DNA from 3 places in the Delftia sp. S65 genome. Region 3 is predicted to be linked to each of the others. Evidence: riboswitches for the same ligand, from Rfam matches in the RefSeq annotation. Region 3 holds a riboswitch; each other region holds the start of a gene.
The links. Region 3 has a riboswitch for cobalamin ahead of IAE24_RS17065 (TonB-dependent receptor). Riboswitches for the same ligand answer to the same signal wherever they lie in the genome.

Region 1 (7,619 bases), on a different contig from region 3:
CAGCTCCAGCAGGCCTACGAGGTGGTGCTGGGCCGCCCTGTGGACAAGAGCGGTTTTCGCACGCGCATGATGGCGGCCGGCTTTCTGGTCGAGGCCGGCCAGGTGGAGGGCACGTCACGCCGCCCGGCCATGGGCTACCGCCTGGCCGACCGCAGCGCGCCCGTGGTGTTTCCGCGCACCTTCAGCCCGCGCGGGTGAGGGCGGGGTGAGGGCGGCGGCTTGCGCGGGCCGCCCTATTGGCAGTACGCGTAGGCCGTAATGTTGGCTGTGCTGCCGCAGTTGTAGGTGCAGATCCATTGGTTGCTGGCCAGGCGCCGGGAGCCGGCCAACGAATGCTGGGTAGGGTCGGCCGAGTTGCATCCGCCCGAGACAACGGACCCGGCCGTGCAGGTCGCCGTGACACTGGTGGCGACCGTGTTGCTGGGAACGCATGCCGTACTGGCGAACGCCTCGGTCAGGGAACCTACGCTGCCAGTGGGGCCGGTGGCACCCGTGGGCCCGGTCGCTCCGGTGCTGCCAGTGGCGCCGGTGTTGCCAGTGGCGCCTGTCGTGCCCGTGGCCCCGGTAATGCCCTGTATGCCTTGCGGCCCGGCCGTTCCCGCCGTGCCCTGCAGGCCGGTGGCTCCCGTGGGGCCGGTGGCACCGGTCGTCCCCGTGGCACCCGTAGGCCCGGTGATGCCCGTGGCCCCGGTGGCGCCGGTCGAGCCCGTCACCCCGGTGGCTCCGGTGGCCCCGGTGCTTCCGGTCACTCCCGTGGCGCCGGTGACGCCTGTCGCTCCCGTAGGCCCTGTGACGCCGGTGGCCCCCGTTGCGCCGGCGCCGGTTGCGCCTGTGGGGCCGGTGGCTCCCGTGGCACCGGCAGGACCCGTGGCGCCCGTGACGCCGGTGGCTCCTGTCGCGCCTGTGGCTCCTGTTGCACCCACCCCGGTGCCTGCCGCGCATTGCACCAGCTGGCCGGTGGCGCCGTCATGGCAGGTCAGCTGGCCGCCGGGCGTGGTGGCGGGCAGGCCGGGCACGTAGACCTGCCCGCTGTCCTGCACCCTGAACCGCTCCTGGCCGCCCTGGTTCTTGATGACAAAGCCGCCGCCCGCCGGGGGGGTGAGCGTGATGTCGGCCGCCATGGCGCCTGCGGCATGCAGGACCAGCAAGGAGGAAAGGGCCGGGATGATCCAGGTGGAATGGAGGCTGGTGGGCTTGTTCATGGGGCGCAGTGGTGGGCGCGCGGCGGCATCCTCTGGTCCTCGGGGCTGCCTGGCAAGCACGCTGGGGTTGTGGATTTGTTAACGATGAAACATTAATTCACAATTGCCGCCGCAGTATAGAAGCCGGCTCCACAGCGTGCCCAGTCGTTTTTCAGGGCCCTGTGGCGAATTCACATCGGCGTGCCCAGCAGGCTGCAAAAGCGCTGCATGTCCACATTGCCGCCGCTGAGGATGATGCCCACGCGCCGTCCGCGCAGCTCTTCGCTTTTCTGGCGCGCGGCGGCCAGGCCCAGGCAGCCGGTGGGCTCGACCACGAGCTTCATGCGCGTGGCCAGGAAGCCCATGGCGTCGACCAGCTCGGCATCGCTGGCGGTGAGGATGTCGGTCACGTCGCGCTGGATGATGGGGAAGGTGATGCCGCCCAGGTGCTGGGTCTGGGCGCCGTCGGCAATGGTCTTGGGGGTGTCTATGTGGACGATGCGGCCTGCGCGCAGCGACTGCTGGCCGTCGTTGCCGGCTTCGGGTTCCACCCCGTAGAGCGCGCACTCGGGGCTGAGCGCACGCGTGGACAGGGCGGTGCCTGACAGCAGGCCGCCGCCGCCCAGCGGCACGAAGAGGGCGTCCAGCGGGCCGGTTTCCTCGAACAGTTCCTTGGCGGCCGTGCCCTGGCCGGCCAGCACGTCGGCATGGTCGTAGGGCGGGATCAGGGTCAGGCCGTGGCGCTCGGCCAGGTCGCGGCCGATCTGCTCGCGGTCTTCGGTATAGCGGTCGTAGACCACCACCTGGCCGCCATAGCCCTTGGTGGCCGCCACCTTGGCGGCGGGCGCGTCATGCGGCATGACGATGGTGGCGGGGATCTCCAGCAGCCGTGCTGCCAGGGCGATGGCCTGGGCGTGGTTGCCCGAGGAAAACGCCACCACGCCGGCCTTGCGCTGCGCCGGGCTGAAGCGAGACAGGGCGTTGAAGGCGCCGCGGAACTTGAAGGCGCCCATGCGCTGCAGGTTCTCGCACTTCAGGAAGACGCGGGCGCCCAGCGCATCGTCCAGCGTGCGCGAGGTGAGCACGGGCGTGCGGTGGGCATGGCCCTGGATGCGTTGGGCCGCTGCGGCCACGTCGTCGTAGGTGGGAAGGCTTGTCATCGGTACGGGAGAGAAGGGGTTGCAGACCGGCGGGGTGCCGGAAGCTATTTGGCGTAGCTGTAGACCGTGGCGCGCGACACGCCCAGGTGGGCGGCAATGGTCTCCATGGAGCGGCGCACATCGAGCAGGCCGGCGCCCTTGAGCTCGCGGACCAGGGCGCGGCGCTCCTCGGGCTTGAGGGCGCGCGGCGTGGTCGCCAGGCGGGCCGCGAACTGGTCGATGCGGGCACGCACCGTGTCGGCGCCTGCGCCGGCGCCCGTGGGGTCCAGCATTTCGCGCGCGGGGGTGTCGCCGCTGACGGCGGCAAAGCGGTTGAGCATGCCCTGGAAGCCCTGGAACATCGTCAGGTCCACATTCATGCACAGCGCGGCGATGTAGCGGCCCTCGGAGTCGCGGATGCCGATGGACGTGCTCTTGGCCTGGCGGCCATCGGCGAACTGGTTGGGGTAGTTGGCGATGACCTGCTCGTAGCCGGGGTCGAGGATGCGGGCCAGGCCCAGCTCCGTCGCGCCCTGGCCCACTTCGCGGCCCGACAGGTTGTTGTGGATGGCCAGCACCGCATGGGAGGGGTCGAGCAGGTCATGCACCACCACCTCGCAGAACGGGGCAAAGGTCTGGCCCAGGCCTTCGGCGATCTGGGCCAACTGGTCCAGAAGCTGGCGCTGTTCAGGGGTTCGTTGGGTCATGTTGGACATTTTGTTTTGAATTGGACAAAATGTCAAAATCCAGACGACTTCTCTGCGCTTTCCACCATGTTCGACACCCTTGTAGACCTGCTGCAATCCCAGGGCGCGCGTTTTCGCGTGCTGGAACATCCGGCCGAAGGCCGCTCTGACCTGGTCGCCGAAATCCGGGGCACCGCCCCCGGCCAGGGCGCCAAGGCCATGCTCTGCAAGAGCCGCGATGCGGCCGGTGCGGGCGATCCCCAGCTGTTCCTGGCCGTGCTGCCCGGCGACCGCAAGCTGGACTTCAAGCGCCTAGCCCAGGCCGTGGGCGTGCGCAAGGCCACGCTGGCCTCGCCCGAGGAGGCCCAGGCCGCCACGGGCTGCGTGATGGGATCGGTGCCGCCGTTCTCCTTCAACCCGCAGGTGCGCCTGGTGGTGGACCCGGCCCTGGTCGAGCGCTTTGGCGAGATCGCCTTCAACGCGGGCCGGCTGGACCGCTCCATCGTGCTGGACTCGGCCGACTATGTGCGCATTGCCCGGCCCGCGCTGCACAGCCTGAGCGGGGAGGGCGCCGATTGACCATGGATTGACCCTGGCGCGGCGCTGCGCCCACAATCGTCGGCAACGTCCACATCTCCTTGCCTGACCATGTCCACCCCTGCGAAGCAGCACCCTGACCGGCCCGATGCGGCCGGCTTTGTGCGTGCGGCGCTGGCTGCTGCCCTGGCCCAGGTGCAGTCGCATCTGGCGGTCTTGGAGGGCGGTGGCAGCGATGCCGAGACCATCCACCAGCTGCGCGTGGCCCTGCGGCGCCTGCGCACCGTGCTGCGTGAGTGCGCAGGGCTGGCGCCCGGCATGCGCGCCGAATGGGATGAACCCCTGGCCCAGGCCTTTGCGCAGTTGGGCACGCTGCGCGATGCCGATACGCTGGCCGATGTGGTGCGCCCGCTGCTGCAGGCCGCCCATGCGCCCCTGTGCGACTGGCAGGCGCCGCAGGCCGTGCAGGCGGATGCAGCCGCTGCCGTGCGCGAGCCGCCATTCCTGCACGCGCTGGCCGGGATCCAGGCGCTGGCGCAGGCGCCGCAGGCAGAGCCATCGGCCCGTTTTGCCCACCTGTCCGCCGCAGGCACGCGCAAGTACCTGGCACGGCGGCTGGCGCGCCTGCACCGCCAGGTGCTGCGCGACGGCCGGCACTTCGACCGCCTGTCGCTGGCGCAGCAGCACCGCGTGCGCAAGCGGCTCAAGCGCCTGCGCTACCTGGCGGACTTTGCGCGGGAATTCGCGCCCGGAATGTGGCCCGGCAAAAAGGGCCGGCGCTTTGCCGAGGCGCTGGTGCCCGCCCAGGACGCGCTGGGCCTGCACAACGACATGGCCGTGGCGGCGGAGCATTTTCGTGACGAGGCCGGCACGGATCCGCGCGCCTGGTTCGCCGCCGGCTACCTGCAGGCCCGCCTGGCCACCAGCGCGCGCAGCAGCCGTCGCGCGCTGCGGGCGCTGGCCCGGGTGCCGGGCTTCTGGGCTGGGCGATAATCCGCCGCTGGCGCACCGCCGCAGCCCCTGGGCCGTGGCGGTGCGCTGTTGCTGAAGGTGCCCCATGCCGTTCACCGGCCAGGGGTTCAACGGGAAGCAGGTGCGCGATGCCATCGAGGTGGCCGCTCGCAATGCCTGCGCTGCCCCCGCAACGGTCAGCGGAATACAACTCCCCACGCGGACGCCCCACAAACCACGCGCCGCAAGCCACTGTGTCCTTCTCGGGCATGGGAAGGCGGGGATGCCTGCCGCAGCGCGCCCACCCTGCGCGCCGCAGCGTTCCGCAAGCCCGGATACCGGCCTTCTGCATTGCTTTCGGACGCCGCGGGAGTGCGCCTGTCCGGTCCGGCCCCAGCCTGCGCTGCCGTGGCCGGCTCCGGCGTGCGCGCTGTGCGGCGTGGTTCAGACGATAGGCCCCGCGGGTGAGTGGGGCAGTTGGGTTCAACGCATGCGCTTCGCTTCTTCGGCCGCCGATTCCTCCGGCCTTCTCTCTGTTCTCCCTCTTGTCTCCAGCCTGCGGCCCGTAGCGGCCGCCGTCCTGCTGGCCAGCTGCGCTGCAGCGGCCGGCGCCGCGCAGGAGCCGGCCTCGGGCCGATCCACGGACTCCGCCGACGATGCGCTGGACGCCGTCTTCGTGACCGCCACCGCGCGGCCCGAGGCGCGCAGCCGCATCGCGGGCACCACGCAGACCATCGACCGCGAGGCCATAGAGCGCTCCAGCGCGCGCTCGGTCACCGACCTGCTGGCCGAGAACGCCGTGGGCTTTCTCAGCGAATGGACGGCGGCCCAGACCTCGATGAACCTGCGCGGCGCCTCCACCGACGGCCAGGGGCGCGACTTCCGCAGCCAGGTGCTGGTGCTGGTCAACGGCCGGCGCGCGGGCACGGCCAACCTGTCCAAGCTCAGCCCCTCGGATGTGGAGCGCATCGAGATCGTGCGCGGCCCGTCCTCGGTGATCTACGGCAGCCAGGCCATGGGCGGGGTGGTCAACATCATCATGAAGACGGGAGCTACCGCACCCGGCACGCGCGCTCAGGTCCAGGCCGGTTCATGGGACCTGTGGCGCACCGATGCGCAGACGGCCGGCGCCAATGACCGCTTCGACTGGTACTTCGGCGTGAGCGCAGGCGGGCGCGGCGACTACGAGTCGGGCGACGGCGGCACGCGCATGGAGAACACGGGCTGGAAGCGGCGCGGCGCCAGCGGCGCCCTGGGCTGGCAGCTGCACGAGCTGCACCGCGTGGAGCTGCAACTGCGCACGGACGGCATCTACAACGCAGGCTTTCGCGGATCGGGCGCCAACATCTACAGCCGCGACAACCGCAGCAACCGCTCGCTGGACCTGACCTACGAGGGCGCACTGCCCGGCCAGCGCCTGAGCTGGACGACCCACCTCTACAGCCTGGTCGATACCGATGAGTTCAACTGGGCATCGCCCGTGATCCGCTCGGGCAACAGTGCCGTGCCCGGCACGGCGCGCGACTACAACCATCGCCAGCTGGACGCCACGGGCCTGCGCTTTCAGCCGCGCCTGCGTGTCAGCCAGACCAATGACCTGCTGATGGGCTTTGACTGGGAGCGCAGCAAGCTGCGCTCCGACCGCCTGCGCGTGGCCATGCCGGGCGGCCCGGCGGGCCAGGTCGCGCCCTACGACAACAACCAGACCGAGCAGGTGCACGCGCTGTACTTCGAGGACGCGCAGACCCTGTTCGACGACCGCCTGACCCTGCGTGCCGGCCTGCGCAAGACCTGGGGCACGACGCGTTTCGACGATACGCCCAATCTCGCCCTGGCCCAGGCCAGCACGCGCGACTACGACAACCACACCTGGTCGGCCGGCGCCACCTGGAAAGCCACGGACCGGCTCACGCTGCGCGCTGCGGCCTCCACGGGTTTCCGCGCGCCCACGGCCACGGAGCTGGCCTCGGACTTCACGGCCGTCGGCGGTGGCCGCACCTTCGGCAACCCCAACCTCAAGCCCGAGACCAGCCGCCAGATCGAGGTCGGCGCCGCGCTGCAGCAGCCTGGCTGGCGCGTGGATGCGGCCCTGTTCCAGAACACCATCAGCGACCGCATCATCACCGTCTCGCGCGGGGCCACGACCAACACCTCGGACTACGCCAACAACGCGGCCGACATCGTGGCGCGCGGCCTGGAAATGCAGGCCGACATGGACCTGGCGCGGGCGCTGAACCTGACGGGCCACCAGCTCAAGGCCTGGGCTGGCGGCTACTACCACTTCAGCATGCGGGACAAGGGCTCGGCCGCCTCGGCCAATACCGACAAGGTGCAGCGCATGTACCGCTACGAGGCCTCGGCCGGCGTGCGCTACGGGCGCGGCAGCGGGCGGCTGCAGGGCGACTGGAGCCTGCAGCTGTCCACGCTGCTGCGCGGTCCCATGTGGTACGACACGGAAGAGGCGCTGCTCATCCCGCAGGGCGAGCCCAGCAGCACCTTCATCCACCGCAAAGGTGCCTTCACCATCTGGAACCTGCGGGCCGACTACCGCGTGTCGCGCGGTGTCAAGCTGTTCGCGGCCGTCAACAACCTGTTCGACCTGAACCGCCATCCCATCTTCATCGCGCTGGACCGTGCGCCCTGCATCGCCAACCCGGCGTACCAGAACGGCGGCTGCGGAACGTCGATGGCCGGGCGCGAACTCATGGTCGGCCTGCAAGCAGAGTTTTGAGGACCACGGCATGAGGCAATCCAGCACCACGCGCCGCCAGTTGCTGCGCCAGGGCGCGGCGGCGGCCCTGGCCTGCGGCCTGCCCGCGGCATGGGCCGACACCGTCGCTGCAGGCGGGCCGGTGGTGCTGCAGGATGCGCTGGGCCGGCGCGTGGAGATTGCTGCGCCGCCGCAGCGCATCGTCTCCATCTTTGCCTCCAACACCGAGCTGGTGGCCGCGCTGGGCCTGCTGGACCGCGTGGTGGGCGTGGAGGATTTCACGCGCTTTCCACCGGGCGTGGAGCGCATTCCCAAGGTGGGCGGGCGGCTGGGGTTCTCGGTTGACGCCGTGGTGGCGCGCCAGCCGGACCTGGTCATCGTCACGCCCGCGCGCCAGGCGGCGCACCAGCTGGTC
Region 2 (7,619 bases), on a different contig from region 3:
GCACAGGGCGGCCAGCTTTTCATCGCGGGGAATGGGCGCGAACAGCGGCAGGCTGCGGGCCGAGGCCAACTCGTGCAGCACCAGCGTGACCAGGGCACCGTCGCGGCCCGCTTCGTCGTACAGCGCCGGCAGGTCGGCGCAGGACAGCAGTAACTGGTGCAGCAGCGGGGTGACGACCAGGGCCTCGCAATGCACACCCGGGCGGGGCGCAGCAGCCGGTTCGATGTACAGGCTGCGCGTGCTCACGCCCTGCATGCGCACACTGTGCGGCTTGCTGGCCGGAATCCACACGCCGCTGTAGGGCGGGATGGTCCAGGCGCCGTCGTCGGTTTCCACTTCCATCAGCCCGCTCATCCCGTAGAGAAACTGGGCACGCCGGTGGCTGTGCGTGGGCAGCAGCGTGCCAGGCGTGTAATCGGTGCCGATGGCCAGCACATCGCGCGCCACGGCGTCCACGGAATGCAGCGGGATGTTGAGCATGGGAATGTCCGGAAAACAGCCAACAGGCTTTGGCAGGAATTCGAGGATTATTGACCTATCCGCGAAAGCAGGCCAAACCGCGGCATCCTAAGGTTCAGTCCTTGCTCGTTTTTTCCAAAGGACTGTCTGTGTTCCCTCTCCTGCTGCTGGCTTTCGGTGTGCTTGCCGGCGTGACCACCGTGCTCTTCGGCTTTGGCGGCGGCTTCGTGGCCGTTCCGCTGCTTTATGCGCTGCTGACCTCCATCCACGGCGCGGACTCCGCCATTGGCCAGGCTGCCATGCACATTGCCGTGGCCACCTCCACCTGCGTGATGATTTTCGGCGCCTCCATGGCCACGCTGCGCCAGCACCGCGCGGGCGCCCTGCCCTGGGATCAGGTACGGCCACTGGCCGGCTTCATCGCGGCCGGCGCCGTGGCGGGCGCGGCGGCCGCCACCTGGATCAGCGGCGACTGGGTGCGCTGGGCTTTCATTGCCTACCTTGCGCTGACCATTGCCGACGCGCTGCTGCGCCCGGGCTTCGTGCACGGCACCGCCGCCGGCATGCAACCAATGGGCCGGCGGGCGGCGGCCACAGCGGGCCTGGCCATTGGTGCGATCGCGGCCTTCCTGGGCGTGGGCGGCAGCGTGATGACCGTGCCGCTCATGCGCCGGCGTGGCGCGAGCATGGCGGCGGCCACGGCCATGGCCAGCCCGCTGTCCCTGCCCATGGCCGTGGCGGGCACCGCTGCCTACATGCTGGCATCGCGGGGCGCGGGGCTGGGCCCCTGGCATGTGGGCTATGTGGACCTGCAGGCCTTTGCGCTGCTGACGGCCGGATCGTGGACGGGCATCAGGCTGGCGGCCCCGCTGATCGGCCGCATTCCCGATGCCCTGCATGCCAAGGCCTACCTGACCCTGCTGGGCCTGGTGCTGCTGGTCATGATCATGGCCTGAGCGCTGCGCTCAACCCTCCTGGAAGATCGCCTCGATCCGGGTCTCGAACACCCGGGCGATGGCAAAGGCCAGCGGCAGGCTGGGGTCGTAGCGGCCCGTCTCTATGGCATTGACGGTCTGGCGCGACACGCCCAGCAGGTCCGCCAGCGCAGCCTGGCTCCAGCCGCGCTGGGCGCGCAGTTCACGGATGGTGTTTTTCATGGGAGGGGCACTTTGGCGGAACAGCTCATCGGCTGCGCAGCCAGTGGGCCACCGAAGCCGCCACCCAGAGCGCACCCATCAAGGGCCACACCATGAACATGCTGAGCTTGGGAAAACCTGCCATTTCCAGGAATCCGTAGGTGAAGGTGATGCCGGCCGTGCCCGCCGCTGCAATCGCCAGCTGCTCCAGCATGGACTTGCGCAGGAACTCGTCGGTATCGCGCACCAGGCGCACGATGGCCCGCACGGCCAGCGCAAACGCCAGCATGGGGCTCAGCAGCAGCGCTGTGCGCAGGGCCCCGGCCTGCATGTCGGCACTGAGCAAAAGCGCCCCCACAAGCAGCGCCATGTAGAGCAGCAGCGCAAATCCAAGTTCCTTCTGGTAGCGGCGGTTGGTGACCGTTGTTTGATTCATGGAAGTCTCTCGCAATGTGTAAAGGATGCTTGACATTGTGCGATGTCATCTGCGGACATGTCAAGCAAGCTTTACATCGGTACTGAACGCCCCGCCGTACAATCGCCGCCGTTGGTGCCAGCAGCCCCAGGGGCTGCGGTTAAACGGGAAACATGGGGCGGCCAGATAAAGCCGCCCGCATGTACTGCCCCCGCAACAGTGAGTGAAACGCCGCGTGCATGGCACCGGCCCCCGCCAAACCCGTGCCACTGGGCGTACAGCCCGGGAAGGCCTTGGCGAGTGCGTCACCAGTCTGGATACCGGCCAACAGGCGGCCGGCCGCGCATGCAGCGCAGCCGGTCTTTGTGGTTTCCGTGCCGGCGGGGTCGCTGGCGCGCAACTGGCTCGCATCCATGCACACCCTCGCCCTCGCGCGCGCCCCTAGCGCCGCTCTTCTCTCGCCCTCGGCGTTCCCCGTACTCCGCACGTTGTCCGCCCTGGCTGCGGCCTCGCTGCTGGCCTGCCAGGCCCAAGCACAGGCACAACAGGCGCAGCGCGCACAGGCCTCCCAGCTCGATACGGTGGTCGTCACCGCCTCGCGCAGCGAACAGTCCCTGCGCACCGTCACGGCCGACATGACCGTGATCGACGCCGAGACCATTGCCCGCAGCGGCGCCACGGGCGTGGCCGACCTGCTGGTGCAGGTGCCGGGCGTGCAGATCAACCGCAATGGCGGGCCGGGCCAAGTCACCTCGGTCTACCTGCGCGGCACCAGCAACCAGCACACTGCCGTGTTCATCGACGGCGTGCGCTACAGCTCGCAGGAGCTGCAGGGCGGCGCGGTCTGGTCCACCCTGCCGCTGGCGCAGATTGACCGCATCGAGGTGCTGCGCGGCCCGGCCGCAGCCATCTATGGCTCAGACGCCATGGGCGGCGTGATCCAGATTTTCACCAAGCGGGCGGACGGCCAGACCCGCGCCTATGCCGAGGCGGGCATAGGCAACCAGGGCACCAGCAAGCTGGCCACGGGATTTCAGGGCGGGGCCAACGGCTTCACCTATGGGCTGAACCTGGCTGACGAGCGCAGCGACGGCTTCGACGTCTACCCCGGCAACACCTTCTCGCCCAACCCGGACAAGGATGGCTACAGCAACACCTCGCTGGGCCTCAACGCGGGCTACAAAACGGGCATCCACCAGATCGACGCCAGCCTGCTGCACAGCCGCCTGCGCACCCACTACGACCAGAGCCCGCCGCCTTTCGACGACTACGACGTGGTCAAGAACACCACCGGCAGCCTGCGCTGGCAGGCCGGCTGGAACGCCATGTACAAAAGCGTGGTCCAGATCTCCCATACCGACAGCCAAAGCGACCGCCACACCCAGTCGCCCGAAAGCGCCAAGGGCCGCTCCACCAACTACCTGCTGCAGAACCTGTTCACGCTGGGCCAGCACCGTTTCAACATCGACCTGGAGCGCCGCGAGGACAAGCTGGACACCCAATACGCCTGGACGCAGAACACCGACAGCCGGCGCGTGCAGAACTCCCTGTCGGCCGGCTGGCGCCTGACGGAGGGGCGCCACCAGTTCGACGCCAACCTGCGCCACGACCAGGTGCGCGACCAGCAGAACAAGACCACGGGCGGCCTGGGCTACGGCATGCAGATCGACGAGCGCTGGCGCTGGGTGGCATCGGCCGGCACGGCCTTCAGAACTCCCACGCTGTACGAACGCTTCACGGGCCAGGCGGCGGCCGACCTCAAGCCAGAAAGCAGCACCAACGTGGAAACGGGCCTGCACTATGCGGCCGGTGCCAACCGCCTCTCGGCCGTGGTCTACCGCAACAAGTTCAAGAACCTCATCACCTACGACTGGAACAGCGCCGTTCCCTGCAACTGCTACCGCAACTGGCAGAGCGTGGAAATCACCGGCCTGACGCTGTCGGGCAGCACGCGCCTGGGCAGCGCCAACCTGGGCGCCTCGCTGGACTTCATGAACCCCGAGAACCTGGAGACCGGCAAGCTGCTGCCCTACCGCTCCAAGCGCATGCTCAAGCTCAACGCCGACACCCAGGCGGTCGGCTGGACGCTGGGCGGCGAAGCGCAGCTGTACAGCGGCCGCTACGCAGACGAGGCGAATACCTTCAAGCTGGGCGGCTACGGCGTGGTCAACCTCTACGCCCAGCGCCAGCTGACCAGGCAATGGACGCTGCTGGCCCGTGTCAACAACATCGCCGACCGCGACTACGCCCCCACGCGCGGCTATGCAAACGCAGGCCGCACCGTGTTCGTCAGCGTGCGCTGGACACCTCTGCCCTGACCCCCATGCACCTGCTTGTGCGCCTGCTTGTGCGCCTGCCCCGCATCCTGCTGCTGACCGCAGCCCTGGCCTGCGCGGGCGGCACGGGCAACGCCTTTGCGCAAAAGGCGGCGGATGGGGGAACGGGCGGGGCAACCACCGCCTACACCGTCACCGACATGCGCGGGCGCCAGGTGCGCCTGGAGCGCGTGCCGCAGCGCATCGTCTCGCTGCTGCCCTCGCTGACCGAATCGCTGTGCGCGCTGGACGTCTGCGAGCGCATCGTGGGCGTGGACGAGTTCTCCAACCACCCGGCGCGCGTGGCCGCCCTGCCCAAGCTGGGCCACACCTTTGCCCCCCTGGTGGAGGCCACCGTACGGCTCAGGCCCGACGTGGTGCTGATGGCGTATTCCGCACCCGTCATCTCACAGCTGGAGCGCTTCGGCATTCCTGTGCTGGCGCTGGACGCCAACGACATGGCGCAGCTGGAGCAGGTGCTGCACAAGCTCGACCAGCTGCTGCAGGTGCAGCGCGCCAACGCCTTGCTGGCGCGCATGCAGGCCGAAGTCGACCAGCAGGCCAAGGCGCTGGCTGCGCACGGGCCCGCCGGGCAGAAGGTGTATTTCGAGGTGGACGCCACGCCTTACGCGGCGGGGCCGGACTCCTTCATAGGCCAGCTGCTGCAGCGCCTGGGCGCGCGCAATGTGCTGCCGCAGAAACTGGGTCCCTTCCCCCGCATCACGCCCGAATACGTGCTGCGCCAGCAGCCAGAACTCATCATCCACACGCCGCAGACGCCATCGGCCAGCTTTGCCACCCGCCCCGGCTGGAGCCGCATGCCCGCCGTGCGCTCCGGCCGCATCTGCGCGCTGGACCTGGTCGAGACGGACGTGGTCTCGCGACCCGGCCCGCGCCTGGGCGAGGCGGCACGGGCGCTGGCCCGCTGCCTGGAGATGCGGGGCACGGCGCCTCGTTGACTTCGCTGGCCTGCTTGGCCCGCTTGGCCGATGACCCTGCCTACTCCAGCACCACGGCCGTGCCGCTGGCAGACACCATCAACATGCCGTTGCCCTGGCCCAGCACTTCGTAATCCAGGTCCACCCCCACCACGGCATTCGCGCCCAATTCCTGGGCGCGTTCCTCCAGCTCCTTGAGCGCAATCTCGCGCGCCCGCTGCAGCTCGCGCTCATAGGTAGCCGAGCGCCCGCCCACGATGTCGCGCAGCCCGGCAAACAAATCCTTGAACACATTGGCGCCCAAAATCGCCTCGCCCGCGACCACGCCGCAGTAGCGGGTGATGCGGCGGCCTTCGATCTGGGGGGTGGTGGTGATGATCATGAGAAATCCTCGGTGGTGAGTGACGGAGATAAGCCTTGAGCGCCAAGCCGGCCGGCGATCGGCTCAATCCAGGCCAAAGAGTTGTGGCAGCATAGCCCCCTTTCCCGCATCCCCAACAGACCACGAATGCCCGACCTCGACCGACAGTTCGCCCACATGCGCACTGGCCAGATGTACAACGATTTGTCGCCCGAGCTGGTGGCGGCGCGGCAGCAGGCAGTGCTGCTGGCGAATGCCTACAACGAAGCGTTTGCCGGGCCTGCGGATGAAAGGCAGGCGCTGCTGGGGCGTCTGCTGGGCAGCATGGGTTCGCGCGTGCATTTCGAGCCGGGCTTTCGGTGCGAGTTCGGCCGCAACATCCATATAGGCGACAACTTCTACGCCAATTTCGACTGCATCATGCTCGACGGCGGCGGCATCCATATCGGCAACGATGTGCTGCTGGCCCCGCGCGTTGGCATCTATACGGCCAACCATGCGATCGATGCCGCCGAGCGCGCGGCGGGCGGCTGCTTTGCCAGGCCGGTGCACATTGGCAATCGGGTCTGGATCGGCGCGGGCTGTCATCTGAATCCGGGTGTGACGATTGGTGACGATTCCATCATCGGCTCGGGCAGCGTGGTCACGCGGGACATTCCGTCGGGAGTGATCGCTGCAGGGGTACCGTGCCGCGTGGTGCGCGCGATCACGGAGCAGGACAAGACCGGCTTTCTTGCCTAGGCCTGCATGATCCGGACTCCACGCGGCTGCCCGATCAGCCCCATAATCTGGCTTCAAAATTTCACGACACCAATGACACAGTCCCTCAAAGAACTCCTTGCGGCCAAGGCCGCGCTGGACATGGAAATTGCCAAGGCCCGCACCTCGGCGGCCGACGCTGCCCTGTCCAAGGTCCAGAAGCTGGTGACCGATTTCGGATTCACACAGCAGCAAGTGTTCCCCTACATCCCTGAAAAAACCAGTGCGCCGGCGAAGTATCGCGATCCGGCCACGGGAGCGACGTGGACAGGCCGGGGCAAGCCTCCGAACTGGATCAAGGACCAGGATCGCGAAGACTTCCTCATCGAAAGCAAACCCGAAGCGGCCCAAGGTCCGTTTCTCGCCGAAATGGCGGCAGCGGCAGCTCGCAACTGAAAGCGCTGCACACGGCGGCACGCAGGATGCCGTGCGATGCGGTGGAGTTCCGATGCGAAGGAATCTGTGCCTTCCGAAAAAAAGCCCTCTGAGCATTCAGCGGGCTTTTTTTCGGCCTGGCGCCGGCAGCGTAGTCACTGCCGGCATCTTTCGAGGGCGTGCATCGCGCTCCGGCAGGAGGACCAGCCGGGCGTTTGCGGCACCGCCAGCCCTCAGGCGTGGCTGACCGGGCAGCTGCCTGCCTTGCCCATGATGCTGTCCGCAGGCGCCTGCGCGCGGTCATTCAGGCCGTAGTCGCGCAGCACCTGGGTGACGCGCACGCGGTAGTCCTTGAAGATCTTGTCGCGGCCGGCGCGCTGGGCGCTGAGGTGGGCTTCCACGTTGCGCCACTGGACGACGGCTTCCTCGTCGCGCCAGGTGGTGACGGACATGACTTTCTCGGGGTTGAGCGTGCTCTGAAAGCATTCCACGGAGATGAACCCTTCCATGGGCTTGAGCATGGGGGTGAGCTTGTTGACCAGGTCCACATAGGTCTGGTTCTGGCCGGGCAAGGCCTGCAGTTCGAACAGTACGACAACCATCTTCAACTCTCCTTTTTTTCGGGAACAGAGATTCCGGCGCCGCGCAGCGCGGCTCCGGCGTGGGGGGAAATGGGTGAATGGGCGGCGCCGCAGGTTCAGCGGCTGCGCTCCAGGTTGGCCAGCCAGGCAGCCAGCACATCGCGCGCAGCCAGCGCCAGCAGGCCGCCGTATTTCTGGGCATCGGCGCGCAGGGTGCGCGGGTCCACCTTGGCCATGCCGAGCTCACAGGCATGGCCGACCAGCCAGCGCTCCAGCCGGG
Region 3 (7,619 bases):
GGATGCGCAGCAATGCCGCGACCTGGCCACTCTTTACGCAAGGGAAGACGGCTTTCGCTCCCGCATCGTCATGGCACGCCACGGTTTCGGGCGCGGCGAGTACCGATATTTCGACTACCCCTTGCCACCGCTGCTGCAGCGCCTGCGCGAGCAGCTGTATCTGCGCCTGGCGCCGGTGGCCAATCTCTGGAACCAGCGCATGGGGCTGGAGGTGCGCTATCCGGACCGGCTGCAGGACTTCCTGGCGCGCTGCCACGCGCAGGGCCAGTTGCGGCCCACGCCGCTCATCCTTCAATACGGTGCGGGCGACTACAACTGCCTGCACCAGGATGTCTATGGAGAGCATGTGTTTCCGCTGCAGGTGGTGCTGCTGCTGTCGCGGCCCGGGCGGGACTTCACGGGTGGCGAGTTCGTCATCACCCAGGCCGATGGCGACCGGCAGCGGGCCGATGTGATGGCACTGGACCAGGGCGATGCGCTGGTCCTGGCCGTGCGCCACCGGCCCGTGCCCGGGCGGCGCACCGGCTACCGCCGCGTGGCCATGCGCCATGGGGTCAGCCGCATCCACAGCGGCCATCGCCATACCGTGGGGCTGATCTTTCATGACGCACTTTGATGGATGGCCGGTATGAGCACGCTGGATCTTTTCGCCGATGAACAGCCTACCGGTGCCGAATCCATAGGCCCCCAATCCGTGGTGCTGCGCGGCCATGCCCTGCCCCATGCCGCGCAGTTGCTGGAGGCGGTCGAAGGCATTGCGGCGCGGGCGCCGCTGCGCCATCTGGTCACGCCGGGCGGCTTCACCATGTCGGTGGCCATGACCAACTGCGGCGCGCTGGGCTGGACCAGCGACAGGCGCGGCTACCGCTACAGCGCCATCGACCCACTCAGCGGCCAGCCCTGGCCGGCCATGCCGGCCGTGTTTGTACGGCTGGCGGGCGAGGCGGCCGCTGCGGCGGGGTTCGATGGCTTTGTGCCCGATGCCTGCCTCATCAACCAGTACCTGCCCGGCACCCGGCTTTCCCTGCACCAGGACCGCGACGAGCGCGACCTGGGCGCGCCCATTGTCTCGGTGTCCCTGGGCATGCCGGCCACTTTTCTGTTTGGAGGATTGGCGCGGGCGGACAGCACGGCCAGGGTGCCGCTGCAGCATGGCGACGTGGTGGTCTGGGGCGGCGTGGATCGGCTGCGCCACCACGGCGTGTTGCCGCTCAAGGACCAGCCTCACCCGCTGCTGGGCGGGCGGCGCATCAATCTCACTTTTCGCAAGGCGGGCTGAATGGTTGGACGGTCTGAAATGGATAGGCTCAACAGCCAGGATCGCTTCGCCCGCCTGGATTGGGCGCGGATTGCCGCTGAGCTCGATGCCGAAGGCCATGCACTGCTGCCGCAGCTGCTGACTGCGGATGAAAGCCGTGCCTTGGCCCGCGAGGCGGCCGCCGTGCCTGGCCTGCCGCACTCCATGCAGGCATGGCGCCCGGTGCTGTACGGGCATCTGCTGGCCCTGGCCAAACGCTGGCGCGAACACATGGGCATGCAGCCTGAGTTGCCAGGCTGCTTCGAGGATTTCATGCGTCAGGGCCGGCAAGCAGGCCAAACGCAGCCGCAGCCACATCTGCTGCGCGTGCCGCAAGCGGGCCATGCCCCGCTGCGTTCATACAGCGAAGGTGCGGCGGTGTTTCCGCTGCAGCTGGTGCTGCTGCTGTCCCGGCCGGGCCAGGATTTCGAGGGCGGCGAATTCGTGATGACCGAGCAGCGCCCGCGCATGCAATCGCGCCCCATGGTGCTGCCGCTGGGCCTGGGGGATGCGGCCATCATCGCCACGGGGCCGCGCCCGGTGCGCGGTGCGGCAGGCTTTTACCGTGTGCATCTGCGGCATGCCATCAGCCGCGTTCACCGTGGCGAGTGGCTGGGTCTGGAGTTGCTTTTGCACGACGTGCCCCAGGCGCCCAAGGCTCTGCAAACGGACCGCTGGCTATAATGCCGCGCCTGCAAAGGCATCCGTGCAACAGGTGTCCGCATGCCAGCCATGGGGATGAAACGGGAACAAGGTGACTGCCAGCAAATGCTTTTTGCGCTGCCGGCACAGGCCTTGGCTGCCCCCGCAACGGTAAACAAGTCAAGGCGCTCCATGCCTGTCCCGCCAGTCTCCGCAACCCTGCGGAGGGGCGATGACAGGCTGTCACTGGTTCATGGCGTGGTCTGCAACATGCAGCTTTTCGCGGGTGGATTGGGAAGACGGGGCGCTGGGCGCAAGGCATGTCCTTGCGCCGCTTGTGAGCCCGGAGACCGGCCTGCTGCGTTTCGCGCCTGCTGTGCAGGCGTTTTCTTGACTGTCTGCGGGGTGCGGATGGCAACGCCCTGCTCCCCTTCCTCCCACGCTGGCTGGAGAGGTGGCAGTGCCTTGCTTTCGCATCAGACGGTCGAAGACCGATGTTCGAAATGCATTCTTCCTTTTCCAGGGTTTCCAGCGCTCGCGCTGCCCAGTCCCTTTCCGTGCGGCTGAGCCCGCTGGCCCTGGCCTGCGCCTTCATCTGCGTGCCGGCGCAGGCTCAAACCCAAACCCCCACCCCAACGCCGCCATCAACCGCCCTGCCCGAGGTCCAGGTCACCGGCCAGGCCGAACGCATCGGCCAGCAACTGGCCCAGCCTGCGCGCTCTGCCAGCCATACCGGCGTCTCCAACCAGGAAGTGCCGGCCAGCGTGGATGGTGTTTCTGCCGAGCAGATGCAGGAGCGCGGCGACTACGCCCTGGTGGACGCCGTCACGCGCACCGTGGGCCTGACGGCCAGCAGCACGCCGGGCAATGGCGGCCTGTCCTTCAGCAGCCGCGGCTTTGCGGGCGTGAACTCCGTGGGCGTGGCCGAAGACGGCATGGTGCTGGGCGTGGCCGCCGGCACCACGGCCTATCCGGGTGACAGCTGGGGCTACGAGCGCATCGACGTGCTGCGCGGCCCGGCCTCGCTGATGTACGGCAGCGGCACCATGGGCGCCACGGTCAACGCCATCCGCAAGCAGCCCAGCCGCACCAGCTCGGCCGAGGTGCTGGTGGGCGCGGGCACGGACGACACGCTGCGCCTGGGCCTGGGCGTGACCGGCGCCCTGGGCGCCTATGCCAGCTACCGCATCGACAGCTACACCGCCCGCAGCGCGGGCGAGCGCGATCTGGACCAGTCGCGCAACGGCAAGTTCATGAGCACGCTGCGCTTGGAGCCCACGAGCGACCTGCAGATCGACCTGATCGCCGACCGCAGCGTGCAAAAGCCCAGCCGCTACTGGGGCACGCCGGGCCTGGACGGCAAGGTGGTGGAGTCGCTGCGCGACCGCAACTACAACGCCGAAGACAGCGTGCTGCGCTATGCCGACGAGCGCCTGCGCGCCAAGGTGCAATGGAAGGCCAATGACTGGCTGACGGTGCGCAACGAGCTGTACCACGTGCAGTCCGACCGCCACTGGCGCAACATCGAGGCCTACGCGCTCAACCCCGCCACCTGGACCGTGGGCCGCTCCGACTACCTGGAAATCCTGCACGACCTGGAGCAGACCGGCAACCGCCTGGGCCTGAACGTGGACCGGGGCTCGCACAAGATCGCCATGGGCTGGGAGGCCGCGCGCATCAACCTGCGGCTGTCCAACAACTCGCCCTATGGTGGCTCGTCTACGGTCTCGGCCTGGGACCCCGTGCATGGCAGCTGGGCCAGCCCCGATCTCACCGCCGCCAAGACAGAAACCGGCGTGACCCAGCATGCCCTGTACCTGGAAGATGCCTGGCGCATCAGCAACCGCTGGCTGGCCATGGCCGGCCTGCGCCGCGATGTCTACGACTTTGCCAGCCACTCGCTGGTGGGCGGCACGGATTTCAACAAGACGCTGGCCGCCACCTCCTGGCGCCTGGGCCTGACCTATGAGCTGGCCCGCAACACCCATGTCTATGGGCAGATCAGCTCGGGACACGATCCCGTCAACAGCCTGGTGTCGCTGAACCTGGCCAACACGGCTTACAAGCTGAGCAAGGGCCGCCAGGCCGAGATCGGCATCAAGCAGCAGGTGGCTGGCGGGCGCGGCGAATGGACGCTGGCCGTGTTCGACATCAAGAAGGACGACATCATCACGCGCGACCCCGACCGCCCGGCCATCTCCATCCAGGGCGGCAGCCAGTCCTCGCGCGGGGCGGAAGCCACCGCCACCTTCCAGGCCACGCCCGCCCTGCGCGTGGAGGGCAATCTGTCGTACGTGGACGCCCAGTTCGACAAGCTCATCGAGGCCGGCGGCAACCGCGCAGGCAACCGTCCGCAGAACGTGGCCAAGACCACGGCCAACCTTTGGGGCCACTACCGCGTGGGCGCCTGGCAGGCCTCGCTGGGCCTGCGCTACGTGGGTGACCGCTTTGGCAACAACGCCAATACCGTGAACCTGCCCGCCTACACCGTGGCCGACGCCGCGCTGAGCTGGCAGGTGGACCCGCGCACCACCCTGAGCCTGATCGGCCGCAACCTGGCCGACAGGGTCTATGTGGGATCGAGCTACGGCAGCCAGTTCCTGGTCGGGCAAGGCCGCCGCTTCGAGATCGCGGCCCATATCCGGTTCTGATGGCCATGGCGCGCTCCAAAAGCCTCCACGGCCTCTGCGCTGGCGCCCTGGCGGCCACCCTGCTGCTGGTCGGCTGCTCGCGCAGCGATTCCGGCACCACCAGTGAACTGCCGGCACCGGCTGCCGCACCGCAGGCGGCCGTGACCGTCAATGTCTGCGGCAGCCCCGTGACCTACGCCAACGCACCGCTGCGCGCCGTGACCCATGATGTGAACATCACCGAGATGTTTCTCTTCCTGGGCCTGGGCGACCGGCTGGTGGGCTACAGCGGTATCACGCAGGCCAAGCAGATCGACCCGGCCTTCCAGGCCCAGCTGGCCCGCGTGCCGCGGCTGGCCGAGCGCGAGATGAACCTGGAGGCCATCCTGGGCGCCTCGGCAGATTTCGTCTTCGGAGGCTGGAGCTACGGTTTTCGCCAGGGCCAGGTCACGCCCGAGGTGCTGCAGCGCCACGGCATTGCCTCATACGTGCTGTCCGAATCGTGCATCCGCGTGGGGCCGCGCAGCCAAGTGGCGCTGGAAGACGGCCTGACCGACCTGCGCAACCTGGGCCGCATCTTCCGCATCGACGCCCATGCCGAGCAACTGGCGCAGGGGCTGGAGCGCGACCTGAAGGACCTGCGCGAGCGCATGCAGGGCGTGCGGCAGCGGCCTTCGGTCTTCGTCTACGACAGCGGCCAGGACATCCCCGTGACCGTGGGCCGCTACGGCATGCCGCAGGCCATGATCGAGGAAGCGGGCGGGCGCAACATCTTCGACGATATTCCCAGCAACTGGCCTGCAGGCAACTGGGAGGACGTGGTGCAGCGCAATCCGCAGTGGATCGTCATCATCGACTACGGCCAGCCCCATGCCCAGGGCAAGATCGACTTCCTGCTGGCCAAGCCCGAGCTGGCCGGCGTCGATGCCATCCGCGAAAAGCGGTTCTTCGTCATGACCTATGCCGAGGCCACGCCCGGCCCGCGCAACATTGCGCGGACCCGCGCCCTGGCGCAGGCCCTGCACCCCGACCGCATGCCGGCGCCCAGCCATGCGGTCAACTGACTCCCGCTGGCCCTGGCGTCCTGGCGCCGCCCGCCTCTGGTGCCTGCTGCTGTTCGCGGCCCTGTTGCTGGTGATGACGCTGGCCATTACCTGGGGGCCCGTGGACATGCCCGCGGGCACGGTCTGGCGCATTGCCTGGAGCCGGCTGCTGCAGGTGCTGGGCATGCAATCGCCGCCGCTGGAGGGCATCACGCCGCAGCACCAGCAGATCGTCTGGCTGATCCGCATGCCGCGCGTGCTGCTGGCGGCCCTGGTGGGCGCGGGGCTTGCCGTGGTGGGCACCATCATGCAGGCCATGGTGCGCAATCCGCTGGCCGATCCCTATCTGCTGGGCGTGTCCTCGGGCGCGTCGGTGGGCGCGGTGGCCGTGCTGGCCTTCGGTGCGCTGGTCTCGGCCGGCATGTACGCCCTCACGGCCGGGGCCTTTGTGGGGGCGCTGGCGGCCACCGTCGCCGTCTACCTGCTGGCGCGCTCCCAGGGCCGCATCCATGCCACGCGGCTGATCCTGGGCGGCGTGGCCATCGGCTATGTGCTGGCAGGCGTGACCAGCCTGATCACCCTGTCCTCGGGCCAGCGCGACCTGGCCAATGCCCTGCTGACCTGGACGCTGGGCAGCCTGGCCGGCACGCAGTGGGAGGAACTGGGCATTCCCGCTGCCGTGCTGGCTGCGGGAATGCTCTGGCTGGGGCTGCAGACGCGCCCGCTCAACGCCCTGCTGGCCGGTGACGAGGCCGCCGCCACGCTGGGCGTGGACACGGCACGGCTGCGGCGCGCACTGTTCCTGGCGGTGTCGCTGCTGACGGGCACCATGGTGGCGGTCAGCGGCGCCATCGGCTTTGTGGGACTGATCGTGCCGCACGCCGCGCGCATGCTGGTGGGCACGGACCACCGGCGCGTGCTGCCCGTGGCCGCCCTGGCCGGCGCCCTGCTGCTGGTGCTGGTGGATCTTGTCGCGCGCACGGCCTTTGCGCCCATGGAACTGCCCGTGGGCGTGATCACCTCGCTGATCGGCGGACCCTTCTTCGTCTGGATGCTGGTGCGCCAGCCGGTGCAGGGAGGGCGCGGCCCATGAAGCTGCAAGCCCAGGACCTGTGCTGGAGTGCCGATGCCCGGCGTGCCGACGCCCGGCGCATCGTGGACCAGGCCAGCCTCGCCCTGCACAGCGGCGAATGCGTGGGGCTCATCGGCCCCAACGGCAGCGGCAAATCCACCCTGCTGCGCATGCTCTACCGAGTGTTGCGGCCCGACGCAGGCTGCGTGCTGCTGAACCAGCGCGACATCCGGGACATGACGGCGCGCGAGTTCGCGGCCCAGGTCTCGGTCCTGGCGCAGGAGGCGCCGCAGAGCTTTGACTTCACCGTGCGCGAAGCCGTGATGATGGGCCGCATCCCCCACCAGTCCCCCTGGGCGGGCGACAGCGCCGAGGACCTCGCCTGCATGCGGCAGGCGCTGGCCCAGGTGAATGCCTTGGCGCTGGAGGAGCGGCGTTTCTCCAGCCTGTCCGGCGGCGAGAAGCAGCGCGTGCTCGTGGCCCGCGCGCTGGCCCAGCAGCCTCGGCTGATGCTGCTGGACGAGCCCACCAACCACCTGGACATACGCCATCAGCTGGAGTTGATGTCATTGGTCCGGCGCCTGCAGATCAGCAGCATCGTCGCCCTGCACGACCTCAACATCGCCGCCCACTACTGCGACCGTCTCTATCTCATGGAACAAGGCCGCATCGTTGCCCATGGCACACCGGCCCAGGTACTGACCCCGGCCACCATCGGCCAGGTCTACGGCGTGGCTGCCGAGGTGGACATCCATGCCGCCACCGGCCGGCTGCGCATCAGCTTCATTCCCGATGAACTCCTCTGAAAAATCCATCCCGCCCGGGCCCGACGCCGTGATCGTGCTGGGCCGTGGCGGCACGGGCGCAGCCTCGCGTCAAAGCCTGATCGAACTGGCCGATGCCTTGCGCCAGACGCTGGAGCCGGCCTGCAAGGT

Region 1: linked by a shared signal. The riboswitch ahead of IAE24_RS06180 (TonB-dependent receptor) and the one ahead of IAE24_RS17065 (TonB-dependent receptor) in region 3 are both predicted to bind cobalamin.
Region 2: linked by a shared signal. The riboswitch ahead of IAE24_RS22150 (TonB-dependent receptor domain-containing protein) and the one ahead of IAE24_RS17065 (TonB-dependent receptor) in region 3 are both predicted to bind cobalamin.

What each region holds. Positions count from the first base shown of each region.
Region 1 covers NZ_JACVUR010000004.1:256,391-264,009, reverse strand. The annotation lists gene IAE24_RS06210 (NUDIX hydrolase) at 1-198, shown strand, start outside; gene IAE24_RS06205 (collagen-like protein) at 234-1,202, opposite strand; gene IAE24_RS06200 (threo-3-hydroxy-L-aspartate ammonia-lyase) at 1,373-2,341, opposite strand; gene IAE24_RS06195 (helix-turn-helix transcriptional regulator) at 2,386-3,027, opposite strand; gene IAE24_RS06190 (YbaK/prolyl-tRNA synthetase associated domain-containing protein) at 3,094-3,585, shown strand; gene IAE24_RS06185 (CHAD domain-containing protein) at 3,655-4,536, shown strand; cobalamin riboswitch at 4,575-4,855, shown strand; gene IAE24_RS06180 (TonB-dependent receptor) at 4,985-7,225, shown strand; gene IAE24_RS06175 (ABC transporter substrate-binding protein) at 7,236-7,619, shown strand, end outside.
Region 2 covers NZ_JACVUR010000033.1:37,640-45,258, forward strand. The annotation lists gene IAE24_RS22130 (AraC family transcriptional regulator) at 1-480, opposite strand, end outside; gene IAE24_RS22135 (sulfite exporter TauE/SafE family protein) at 609-1,415, shown strand; gene IAE24_RS22140 (helix-turn-helix transcriptional regulator) at 1,425-1,616, opposite strand; gene IAE24_RS22145 (hypothetical protein) at 1,642-2,031, opposite strand; cobalamin riboswitch at 2,128-2,353, shown strand; gene IAE24_RS22150 (TonB-dependent receptor domain-containing protein) at 2,424-4,328, shown strand; gene IAE24_RS22155 (ABC transporter substrate-binding protein) at 4,334-5,284, shown strand; gene IAE24_RS22160 (heavy metal-binding domain-containing protein) at 5,325-5,645, opposite strand; gene IAE24_RS22165 (sugar O-acetyltransferase) at 5,772-6,365, shown strand; gene IAE24_RS22170 (H-NS histone family protein) at 6,438-6,779, shown strand; gene IAE24_RS22175 (antibiotic biosynthesis monooxygenase family protein) at 6,992-7,360, opposite strand; gene IAE24_RS22180 (glutamine amidotransferase) at 7,456-7,619, opposite strand, start outside.
Region 3 covers NZ_JACVUR010000020.1:66,817-74,435, forward strand. The annotation lists gene IAE24_RS17050 (2OG-Fe(II) oxygenase) at 1-616, shown strand, start outside; gene alkB (DNA oxidative demethylase AlkB) at 629-1,279, shown strand; gene IAE24_RS17060 (2OG-Fe(II) oxygenase) at 1,298-1,981, shown strand; cobalamin riboswitch at 1,994-2,312, shown strand; gene IAE24_RS17065 (TonB-dependent receptor) at 2,434-4,590, shown strand; gene IAE24_RS17070 (ABC transporter substrate-binding protein) at 4,590-5,633, shown strand; gene IAE24_RS17075 (FecCD family ABC transporter permease) at 5,620-6,705, shown strand; gene IAE24_RS17080 (ABC transporter ATP-binding protein) at 6,702-7,490, shown strand; gene IAE24_RS17085 ((2Fe-2S) ferredoxin domain-containing protein) at 7,438-7,619, shown strand, end outside.